Regions from separate parts of the Halomonas sp. THAF12 genome, predicted to be linked through region 2. Evidence: predicted binding sites of a transcription regulator. Region 2 holds the regulator's gene; the other holds the start of a gene.

Region 1 (5,680 bases), on a different replicon from region 2:
TGATGCACGACTGCTGCCAAGGGCTCTGCTGCATCCTAACCAATCTGGAAGAGCGCACCCTGCTGGACCTGCTACCCGGTCGTCAGCAAGAGAGGGTGACAAGACGCCTCATGAGCATGGCCAACCGCCACCAGGTCGAGATCGTCAGCATGGACATGTGGAAGCCCTACCGCCGCGCCTTCCAGACGGTGCTGCCACAGGCCCGTATCGTGGTCGATAAGTTCCACGTCGTGCGCATGGCCAACGAGGCCTTAGAGAAGATCCGCAAAGGCCTAAGGAAGGAGTTGAAGCCCAATCAGCGCCGGACCCTCAAAGGTGACCGGAAAATCCTGCTGAAGCGCGCTCACGACGTTTCAGACCGCGAACGGCTCATCATGGAGACCTGGACAGGAGCATTCCCCCCAGCTCTTGGCGGCTTACGAGCACAAGGAGCGCTTCTACCATATCTGGGACTGTACCAATCGGCGTGGTGCCGAACAGGCTCTCGCCACCTGGATTGACAACATCCCTCAGGGGCAGAAGGAGGTTTGGAAGGATCTCGTCAGCGCCGTCAGTGGCTGGCGTGAAGAGATGCTGACCTACTTTGAGACCGACATCCCGATCACCAACGCTTTCACGTAGTCGATAAACCGCCTAGCCAAGGACAAAAACCGTGATGGCCGGGGCTATTCGTTCGAGGTAATGCGAGCCCGGATGCTCTATACCACCAAGCACAAGAAGAAGGCGCCACAAGTCAAGGAATCCCCGTTTCTGGGCAGAGCCACCATGACCTACAACATGGGACTCCCCGAGCCTGAGAAGAACTTCGGTGTCGATCTATCAACCTTCTGGAAGGACTAAGGGTTGGATGGGGCTGGAAGGCCCATCAACCACTTAATCCGGATACCCAAAATAATCAGGGAAGCGCCTCTGGCCAGAGGCGCAGTGCCAATGCCTATGCAGATGCAAGGCTGCTTAACATTAGCAGCCTCAAATGATGCCCTGATCGCTGCCTCAAGGCCTCCCACCCGTAGGCCAAATAACAGACAAAAACGCCCCTTTTCTTGAAATAGAAAAAATTACGCAATTTCTTTACGCAAAACCGCCCCGCCAGGGCCTCCTGGAGGGGCGGTCGGCGTGCGTAAAGAAAACGACCATATTGCATACAGCCGCTATCGGCCAAAAGCGGACATCATGCCCGGGCGAGTCATCACCCGGGCAGTCGCTATCACCTTGCGACGTTACAGCGTCATGTATGGCTGGGCTTCTCCGGCGCGAAACTGGTAGACATTCCAGTCATCCTGCTTCGGTCCCGGCATACCCGGTGTGCCGATGGGCATGCCCGCAAGGCCGATGCCATCGGTATCGGGCTGCTCTTCGAAGAGCCTTTCCACCGCCGCGAAGGGCACGTGTCCCTCGATGACATACTCACCCATCTCGATGGTATGGCAGGAGCCCAGTCCGTAGGGCAGTCCGACTCGCTCCTTGACCTGACCGATCGGGACGTCGTCGACGATGGCGACCTCGACGCCGAGCGCCTCAAGCTGGCGGGCATACTCATCGCAGCAGCCACACTGGGGGTTCTTGTAGAGCGTCGCCGCATTGGGCAAGGCCGCCTGGGCGGTGCCGGCACCGATCAGCAGTGCAGAGGAGGCAAGCAGAGTGGGGACAAGGCGTTTCATGAGCGATCCTCCCGGGAACGACGAGACGTGAAGAGATACTTGACGAGAGTAGCGATGCCGAGGCCGAGCAGAAGCATGACACTCAGAGGCATCAGCCAGCCCATCCAGCCCATTGAACCCATCAGGGCAAAGCAATCGTTGGCGTACATGATGTGACTCCTGACGAAAGTTAGGGAGCACCGATAACGAGCCAATATGTCGTTACCGGGAAGTCGAGCGACGTCAGGATCTGGGAGGTTCTCGGGGTGGTGCAGCGATGAACTCAACCACGGCCGGGTCGGCCAGGTCGGCAAGAGCGTCTGGAGGGACGCGGGGGACAGTCGGCGTGGCGGTCAATGCCGCACAGGCGCCGCAATCGGCGTTGGCGTGATCGAGCATCTCGACCTGGGAGGTACCGCAGTCGACGGCGCAGTCATCCATAGACGCATGACCGGGCAGGCTGGCGACCAGCAGCAGAGCCGCGAGCAGCAGCGCCAACAGGCGTACTCCTCGGAGGTGCAGCAGGCAGCGAACATTGCAGGTCATTCGGTCATCCTCATGGTCGAGTCCCCATTCTGCCTCGGTGGCCGTGTCGTCCAACATGATCCAGGACAAGGGATTCGGCATGGTCTTTATCAGAGCCTTGGATGCTACAACCTACGTGTAACACAAGAGTCAAGGGGTTTCGAGTTCAGTCTCATTTCAGGTTGCTGCAGTATAACCAAGGCTCCACTGATACGATCAAAGAGGTTACATGATGCGTAAGTCTCTGCTGGCCATCACCCTTGGCCTGGCCGCCACTTCCGCCCTTGCTGCCGGTGAACATGGTGGCTCCCATTCCTCCACGCCTGATGCCGAGATCGACCGCACCATCCAGGTCGAGGCCGGTGACATGTGGTTTGATCCCGAGACACTCGGCATCACCGCTGGAGAGACTGTGCGCTTCAAGGTAGTCAACACCGGCAACCTGAAGCACGAATTCGTGATCGGCGATGCCGCAGCCCAGGAAGCGCACCGCGAGATGATGCAGGCTATGGGAGACAGTGGTCATGGTGACGGCCACGACGGCCATGGCGGCCATGACATGGCGGAAGGTGCCCATGGCGGCGCTATGCCGGCGGTGACCATCGCCCCCGGCGACACCGCAGAGCTGGTGTGGACCGCCCCCGCTGACGTGGAGTCGCTCGTCTATGCCTGTAATATCCCTGGGCACTACGAATCCGGCATGGCCGGGGAGATCCAGCTAGGCAAGTGAGCCGACGCATGAAGCTCTTGCTACTCGAAGATGACGACTTGCTGGCCGAGAGCCTCGCCGAATCCCTCAAGGACAACGGTTACCGGGTCGATTTGGCCGCGTCCCTGAGAGACGCCGAGGCGCTCTCGACCACCGAGACGTACGCGCTGGCGATCATGGACCTGGGCCTTCCCGATGGCTCGGGTCTCGACCTGCTCAGGCGGTGGCGCCAGTCGGGCCGGGACCTGCCGGTGCTGATCCTGACGGCTCGGGACACCTGGGAAGACAAGGTCGTCGGGCTCGAAGGCGGCGCGGATGACTACTTGACCAAACCCTTCCACGAAGCCGAGCTTGTCGCCCGGGTCAAGGCGCTGTTACGCCGCCAGTCGGGGCGACTCTCCCATCAGTTGACGCTGGGTGGCGTTGCCCTGGACGAGGCCAACCAGTGCGTCCGAGTGGCCGATGGTACCTGGCACCCCCTGACAGGCACCGAGTTCGTGCTGCTGCGCTACTTCATGCACCATCCGGGACGGGTGCTCTCCAAGGAGCACCTGCTCAACCAGCTCTACGCCCTGGAGCAGGACGCCGCGGCCCCCAACCTCATCGAGGTCTATATCGCGCGGCTACGCCGCTACCTGGGCAAATCAAGCATCCAGACCCGTCGCGGCCAGGGCTATGTCTTCGTTGCGGATTGACCGACGCAGCCTGCGTCTCCGCTTGCTGGCCTGGCTGTCGGGTATCGCCCTGCTGGTCACCGGGCTGACCTGGCTGCTGCACGGGATCCTGCTCAACGACCTGGCGCGGGACTTCCTGGGGGAACGGCTCGAACGCGAGGCCGATCACGCCATCGAGCAGCTGCGCCGCGATCATCTGGCCACCGCGCGGGTCCTGGACTCCGCCAGTCGCGGCTTCGCGATTTTCCACCACCTCTATGTGTTGCGCCTGGGCGATGAGGTCTCGGCCTCCCATCCGCGTTGGCAGGAGGCACTGCGACCACTGCTGGACAGTGGCGAGTCGCTGGCCGAGGTGCGTGAGGCGGGTCAGCACCTGCTGGTCTTTCGCCAGCCCTTCACCCTCGACAATCAACCCGGGGTGCTGCTGATAGGGGAGGATTTCTCCCGAGTGGAGGCGGGACTGCACCGCCTGCACTGGTGGGTCGGCGGCATCGCCGCCAGCCTGCTGCTCCTGCTGGGGGTGCTCAACCTGCTAGCCGTCAGCCGAGGAATGGTGCCGCTGTCGCGGCTGCGCGACCAGCTCGGCGAGCTGCAGGCCGGCAGGCGCGATCGTCTCTCTCTGGACGTCCCCTCCGAACTCGACAGTCTGGTCGGGCAGCTTAACCGCTTCATGGACGAGATCGATGCTCGCCTGCAGCGCTCCCGTGAGTCGGTCGCCAACCTCTCCCACGCGCTGAAGACACCCCTGGCCGCGGTCATTCAGGTGCTGCGGGGCTCGCGCCCCATCGATGCCACGCGTCGCCAACGCCTGGTGGAACGCCTGGAGGAGATTCACGCCCAGCTCGATGTTGAACTTCGACGCTCGCGCATCGCGGGGCCCAATGTCGGGCGCCTTGCCGATCCATACCGCGACGCCAGCAGACTGATCGAGATGTTCCGGACCCTTTACCCGGCCAAGCGCTTCACCCTGGAGGTAGCCGAAGGCACCGGACAGCGCATTCCCATCGAGTCTCAGGACCTGTCAGAGATGATCGGTATCGTGCTGGACAACGCCGGCAAATGGGCCAACCAAGAGGTTCACTGCGAGATAGTGATGGAGGAGGGTCTCGTCCTGCGTGTCGAGGATGATGGGCCCGGCGTGCCGGACGACGACGTGGCCTGCCTGGGGGAACGCGGGTGGCGCCTGGACGAGTCACACCCCGGCTATGGGCTGGGCCTGTCGATCCTGAACCAGCTCTTGAAACGCTATGGCGGGAATGTCCAGTTCGGACACAGTCCCCTGGGCGGTCTGAGCGTGGAAATTCACGTGCCCTTTGCAAAGGATGCGCCGTAACCTGGCATTTTCAGGCGTGATTCAGCTTGCCCCGTCATGATGTCGCCTTCTGACATCGACGGGAGTCACAGATGGCACGTTCCAGCGTAATCACGCACCCGCTGTCGCGCCGACGGCTGCTCAAGGGGGGTGCCGCCCTAGGCATCGGCTCGGCAGCCGCCCTTGGCCTACGCCCTGCCTGGGCCAATCCATGGGGGCAGACCAATACCTACGCCAAGGGGATCGAGGAAGGCCCGGAGGTGGCGCTGGCCATCCGTCGCGAGTCGCTTGAGATCGATGGTCAGGCGGCGCGGCCCTACACCATCAACGGCGAGAGCCCCGGGCCGATGATCCGCCTCAAGGAGGGCCAAGATGCCGTACTCAGGGTGACCAACCTGCTCGATGAGCCGACGTCCATCCACTGGCATGGCCTGATCCTGCCGCCCGACCAGGATGGCGTTCCCGGCGTCAGCTTCGCCGGCATCGCCCCCGGTGAGACCTTCACCTACCGCTTCCCGGTACGCCAGAACGGTACCTACTGGTACCACAGTCACTCCGGCCTTCAGGAGCAGCTCGGCCATGCCGGGCCACTGATCATCGACGCCGCCGAGCGCGAACCCTTCCGCTATGATCGCGAGCACGTGCTGCTGCTCACCGACTGGACCTTCGAGGATCCCATGGCGGTGTTCCGCAACCTCAAGACCGCCGAGGGGTACTACAACTTCCAGGAACGCACTATCGGCGACTTCTTCGCCGACGTGCGCGAGAAGGGCTTTGCGGCGACGGCGGAGATGCGCGGCATGTGGGCCAAGATGCGCAT
Region 2 (5,680 bases):
CATCCCATCGCCCGCGCCTTCCGCCCCTATCGCCGCGCCGACATCACCGCCCGCGACGTCATCGCCCGCCCCGGCCGGGGCCTCGCCGGCGTCATCGACGGCCGCCCCTGGCGGCTCGGCCGGCCCGACTTCGCGGCCCCGGACGCCCCTCCGGCCCCCCCGGACGGTGACGCCGAGCACGGCCACTGGCTGCTGCTCGCCGAGGACGGCCAGCCGCGGGCCTGGTTCGCCCTGGGCGACCGGCCCCGGGAGGACGCCGCCGCCACCGTCGCCGCGCTGGCGGCGCGGGGCATCGCGGTGGAACTGCTGTCCGGCGACGCCGAGGCACCCACCCGGGCGCTGGCCGAGCGGCTGGGCATCGACGCATGGCGCGCCGGCGCCAGCCCCGAGGACAAGCTCGCCCGGCTGCGCGAGTGCCAGGCCGACGGCCAGCGGGTGGCCATGGTCGGCGACGGCATCAACGACGTGCCGGTGCTGGCCGGGGCCGACCTCGCCATCGCCATGAACGACGCCACCGACCTCGCCCGCACCCGGGCCGACGCCGTGCTGCTCGGCCCGCGCCTCGGCCGCCTGGTCGAGGCCGTCGACATCGGCCGCGCCACCCGCCGCAACATCCGCCAGAACCTGGGCTGGGCGCTGGCCTACAACCTGCTGGCCCTGCCGCCGGCGGCGATGGGCTGGGTGCCCCCCTGGCTGGCGGCGCTGGGCATGTCGGCGAGCTCGCTGGTGGTGGTCGCCAACGCCCTGCGCCTCACGCGCCGAAAGCTGCCCGACATTCCCGTGGATTCCCCCGCCCAGGACGCCCCATGAGCATTCTCTACCTGCTGATCCCGCTGTCGCTGATCCTGCTCGGCCTGGCCGTCTGGGCCTTCTTCTGGGCCGTGCGCCACGACCAGTTCGAGGACCTGGAAGGCCCGGCCCACCGCATCCTGTTCGACGATGACGACCCGCCCGGGGAGGCGCCCCGCCGGCACGGCGACGCCGACGCGCCGACCGGGAAACACGACAAGGAAGCCTGAATGAATCCGTCTGGACTCGATCTGCCGCCGCTGGCCGCGGCCTTCGTCTTCGGCCTGCTGGGCGGCGCCCACTGCATCGGCATGTGCGGCGGCATCATGAGCGCCCTGAGCTTCGCCGTGCCGCCCAGCCTGCGCCATCCGGCGCGGCTCGGCGGGCTGCTGCTGGGCTACAACCTGGGACGCATCGCCAGCTACATGGCCGCCGGCGCCCTGGCCGCCGGCCTCGGCACCCTGGTCGGCCTGGCCCCGGGGATCCGCCAGGCGCTCCAGGTCCTGGCCGCGGTGATGCTGATCCTGATGGCGCTCTACATCGCCGACTGGTGGAAGGGACTGCTGCGGGTCGAGGCGCTCGGCAGGCGCCTGTGGCGCCATCTGGAGCCGCTCGGACGGCGACTGATGCCGGTGGTGACGCTGCCCCAGGCCGTGACCCTGGGCGCGGTCTGGGGCTGGCTGCCCTGCGGGCTGGTCTACTCGATGCTGACCTGGAGCCTGGCCGGCGCCGACCCGCTGCGAGGCGCGGCGCTGATGGGCGCCTTCGGGCTCGGCACCCTGCCGGCGCTGCTCGCTACCGGCCTGGCCGCGCGACGGCTCGGCGCCCTGATCCGTCATCCGGCCACCCGCACCCTGGCGGCGCTGGCGATCATCGGCTTCGCCCTGTGGCAGCTGTGGGGCCTGTGGCCGGGCGCGATGGAGATGGCCCACGACGCCGGGCACGCCGGGCATCATTGAGCCGCTAACGCCCGCACGTTTGACCCAGCGCAACACCCCTGGGGGCCGCGAGCACTAGCCTGACGACATGAACGCTCGGAACTCCGCCATGTCCGTCACCCTTCCCGCCGACTTCGGCGCCGACGACTACGCCGCGGCGCTGACCGCCAGCAATACCCAGGCCCGCCCGCTGTCGCTGCATCTGCGCCTGCCGCTTCGCCACGACGTGGATGCCCGCGGCGACGGCAAGGGCATGGATCCCTTCGAGGTCGATCTGGCCCGGCTCGACCGCGAGATGGTGCTGGTGCGACGCTGCCTGGCGCCGGAGCGACGCCTGGAGGCCCTGCACTGGGGAAGCGGCCTCCCGCCTTCGCTGACCCTGTCGCAGATGAGCGGCCTCGTCGACCGGCTGGCCTCCCGCTTCCCCTTCGAACCGGGGCGCCCGCGCGACTTCACCGTCGAGCTCGACCCCCACGCCACGGATCTGCTCACCCTGCGTCACCTGGAGGCCCTGGGCTTCAACCGGCTGAAGCTGATCATGCGCCTGCCCGCGGCCGGCCGGCTGGACGCCCTGCCCCGCCTGCAGTCACGCGTCGAGCCGCTGCTCGACGAGACCGTGCGCATGGGCTGGCACTCGCTGAACCTGGTGCTGATCGTGGCGCCGACGATCCCGCCGCGGGAGGCCGTCGCCGCGCTCGCCGCGCTGCTGCCCATGTCGCCGCCGCGCCTCTCCCTGCGCCCGGAGCCCGCCTGGCAGGAGGGCGAATCGACGCTGCCGACGGCGCTGCTGGCCCGGGTCGACGAACGCCTGGCCGAGGCCGGCTACCGGGCACTGGGACACGGTTCCTACGCCCGTCGGGGCGCCGCCCTGGAGGATGCCCTCGCCCAGGCGCGTCGCGAACGGGCGCGCGACCGACTGGGGCTCGGCACCGGCGCCATCTCGCGGCTGCCCGACGCCGTGGCCTGCAACGCCACCTCGCCCCGGGACTACGCGGCGGCGCTGAACGACGGTCGGCTCGCCACCGCCTCGGGGCGCTGGCGGAATGCTCGCCCGCCCGGCCCCGGCCTGACCTGAGACTCGCCCAAGGGATGCTATGCCCGAACCGGGGCTATCCGCCATAATGGGGGAGGCAAGCCCCGATCAAGGAGGACAGCATGCCCGACACCGCAGCCGGCCGGCGCCGTTCCCTGCTGCACGAGACCCGCTGCCGGACCTGCAGCCTGAGTTCCCTGTGTCTGCCCCTGGCCCTCGAACTGGAGGACCTCGACGAGTTCGATGCCATCATCCGGCGCCGACCGCCGCTCAAGAAGGGCGAGTCGCTGTTCCGCCAGGGCAGCCCCTTCACCAGCGTCTACGCGGTGCGCTCCGGCAGTCTCAAGCAGGTCACCAGCGAAGGCGGCGGCACGGATCAGCTGACCAACTTCTACCTGCCCAGCGAACTGGTGGGGCTCGACGGCATCGACGAGTCGAGCTATCCGGGCTCGGTCATCGCGCTCGAGACCACCACCGTGTGCGAGATCCCGTTCGACCGCCTCGACGCCCTCTCCGAGCGCCTGCCGGAGCTTCGTGCCCAGCTGTATCGCAGCATGAGCAAGGAGATGCGCGACGACCGCCGCATGATGCGCCTGCTGTCGCGCAAGACCGCCGACCAGCGCCTGGCCACCTTCTTCGCCAGCCTCTCCGATCGCTTCCGCCGCCGCGGCTACTCCGCCTACAGCTTCCGCCTCTCCATGTCCCGGGCCGACATCGGCAACTACCTGGGCCTGGCCGTGGAGACCGTCAGCCGCATCCTGGGGCGCTTCCAGCAGCAGGGCCTGGTGGCCGTGTCCGGCCGCGAGGTGAACATCCTCGACCTGGACGCCCTGGCCGAGCTGGCCGAGGAAGAGGGCTGTCGCTGACGGCGCCAAGCGCCAAGCGCCAAGCGCCAAGCGCCAAGCGCCAAGCGCCAAGCGCCAAGCGCCAAGCGCCAAGCGCCAAGCGCCAAGCGCCAAGCGCCAAGCGCCAAGCGCCAAGCGCCAAGCGCCAAGCGCGGCAGAATGATGTCATGGCCATTGTTGACGTCAACGAAGAAACCCACAGGACTCGACGTCCCGTGGGTTTCTCATCGGCTTCCTCGACATCTGCCGCCCGTTACTGAGCACCCGGGCGCTTGCCGCTAGGCGCTACTCACTCGTTATGCAGGTCGATGCGATCGGCCTGCATCTTGGCCTGCTTGTCCTCCAGCCCGGCGAAGTCGAACAGCTCGCGGTCGGCCAGCTGCGAGGGCGCGACGTTGGTGACCGCCTTGAACATGCTCTCCAGGCGGCCGGGATGCTTGGCCTCCCACTCGGCGAGCATCTCCTTGACCACCTGACGCTGCAGGTTGGGCTGCGAGCCGCACAGGTTGCAGGGAATGATCGGGAAGGCCATGCGCTCGGAGAATTCGGCGATGTCGGCCTCGCGGCAGTAGGCCAGCGGGCGGATGACGATGTTCTTGCCGTCGTCGGAGAGCAGCTTGGGCGGCATCGACTTGAGGCTGCCGCCGAAGAACATGTTGAGGAACAGCGTCTCGAGGATGTCCTCGCGGTGGTGCCCGAGGGCGATCTTGGTGGCCCCGATCTCCTCGGCGTAGCCGTAGAGGGAGCCGCGGCGCAGCCGCGAGCAGAGCGCACAGGTGGTCTTGCCTTCCGGGGTCTTCTCCTTGACCACCGAGTAGGTGTCGCGCTCGAGGATGTGGTAGTCCACGCCGAGGCCGTCCAGGTACTCGGGCAGCACGTGCTCGGGGAAGCCGGGCTGCTTCTGGTCGAGGTTCACCGCCACCAGCGAGAAGTTCACCGGCGCGTTGCGCTGCAGGTTCCGGAGAATCTCCAGCATGGTGTAGCTGTCCTTGCCGCCGGACAGGCACACCATCACCTTGTCGCCCTCGCGGATCATGTCGAAGTCGATGATCGCATTGCCGACCTGGCGCCGCAGGCGTTTCTGCAGCTTGTTGAACTCACGCTTGGCCTTGGCGTCGGGCGCCTCGGCGGACGGGGTCGACGGCTCGGCCGAAGCGGCCTCATCGGCGGGACGGGGATCGAAGGTCACGGCATCTTGCATGGTCGGGGCGCTGCCAGGGCATCGGGGAAAGGGAAAGGGCGCCTATCCTACCACCCTGCCGCGAGACTGGCGACGTGGTGCCCGCTCAGCCGCTGCGACGGGCGAGCACCGCATCGCGGTCCAGCCGCAGGTGCATCAGGGCGGTGGTCACGGCGGTGCCCAGCACGCTGTGACGCCCCATCAACGGCACCTCGAGCTGCTCGGCGACCCGCTCGAAGGCCGGCGCCACCTCGAGCCGCGAATGGTGGTGATGGCGCTGGTAGCGCTGCACCAGATCGATGCCGGCATTGGGCAGCTCGAAGCCGAACCGGGCGCGCAGCTGGCGGTTGAGCAGCGCCAGATCGCGGTCCAGGCGCCAGCCCACCAGCGGCCGGTTGCCGACGAAGTCGAGCAGCCGCGCCAGCGCCTGGTCGATCGACACGCCGTCGTCGAGATCGATGCCGCGCAGGCCGTGGCGGCGCAGCGTCTCGGCGTCCACGCCCTCCGGGCGCGCCAGCCTGAGCTCCAGCGACTCGCTGGTCAGCACCCGGTCGCCGCGCAGCCGCACCGCGGCGATGGCCAGCGGCTCGGCGCCGCGCACGTCGCCGCCGGTCGACTGCACGGCCAGCGCCACCAGCTCCTCCCCGGTATAGGGACGGAACAGCCAGCCATACTGGCCATGGGCGTGGCGGTGACGGTCGACCAGGCGGCGCAGGGTCTTGAGCATGTCGATGTCCTTGTCGTGATCAGGCGTATTCGAGGTGATAGCGGTGAGAGAGGCGCTGCTTGAAGTCCTTGACGATATGCAGCGCCTCCCGGAGCAGGTCGCGCTCCAGCGACGACAGCGACTGCACCACCACCCGGTCCGGCTCGCCACCGTCGTCTTCGCCATCGC

What was found. Region 2 encodes FNR, which switches genes on or off when oxygen is low (the NO sensors DNR and NnrR bind a similar motif). Its sites were predicted from a motif close to TTGATNTANATCAA; they were not measured.
Region 1: a site for FNR is predicted at 2,242-2,255, ahead of FIU88_RS18720 (plastocyanin/azurin family copper-binding protein). Genes of this name have one in related genera too.

What each region holds. Positions count from the first base shown of each region.
Region 1 is NZ_CP045401.1:238-5,917, forward strand. It holds partial or broken gene FIU88_RS18705 (ISL3 family transposase) at 30-840, shown strand; gene FIU88_RS18710 (DUF411 domain-containing protein) at 1,221-1,661, opposite strand; gene FIU88_RS19260 (hypothetical protein) at 1,658-1,810, opposite strand; gene FIU88_RS18715 (hypothetical protein) at 1,884-2,186, opposite strand; gene FIU88_RS18720 (plastocyanin/azurin family copper-binding protein) at 2,395-2,895, shown strand; gene FIU88_RS18725 (response regulator transcription factor) at 2,904-3,569, shown strand; gene FIU88_RS18730 (sensor histidine kinase) at 3,550-4,881, shown strand; gene FIU88_RS18735 (copper resistance system multicopper oxidase) at 4,953-5,680, shown strand, end outside.
Region 2 is NZ_CP045399.1:3,009,712-3,015,391, forward strand. It holds gene FIU88_RS13980 (heavy metal translocating P-type ATPase) at 1-810, shown strand, start outside; gene ccoS (cbb3-type cytochrome oxidase assembly protein CcoS) at 807-1,019, shown strand; gene FIU88_RS13990 (sulfite exporter TauE/SafE family protein) at 1,020-1,748, shown strand; gene FIU88_RS13995 (hypothetical protein) at 1,837-2,802, shown strand; gene fnr (fumarate/nitrate reduction transcriptional regulator Fnr) at 2,883-3,626, shown strand; gene ttcA (tRNA 2-thiocytidine(32) synthetase TtcA) at 3,895-4,806, opposite strand; gene FIU88_RS14010 (exonuclease domain-containing protein) at 4,892-5,512, opposite strand; gene FIU88_RS14015 (putative nucleotidyltransferase substrate binding domain-containing protein) at 5,532-5,680, opposite strand, start outside.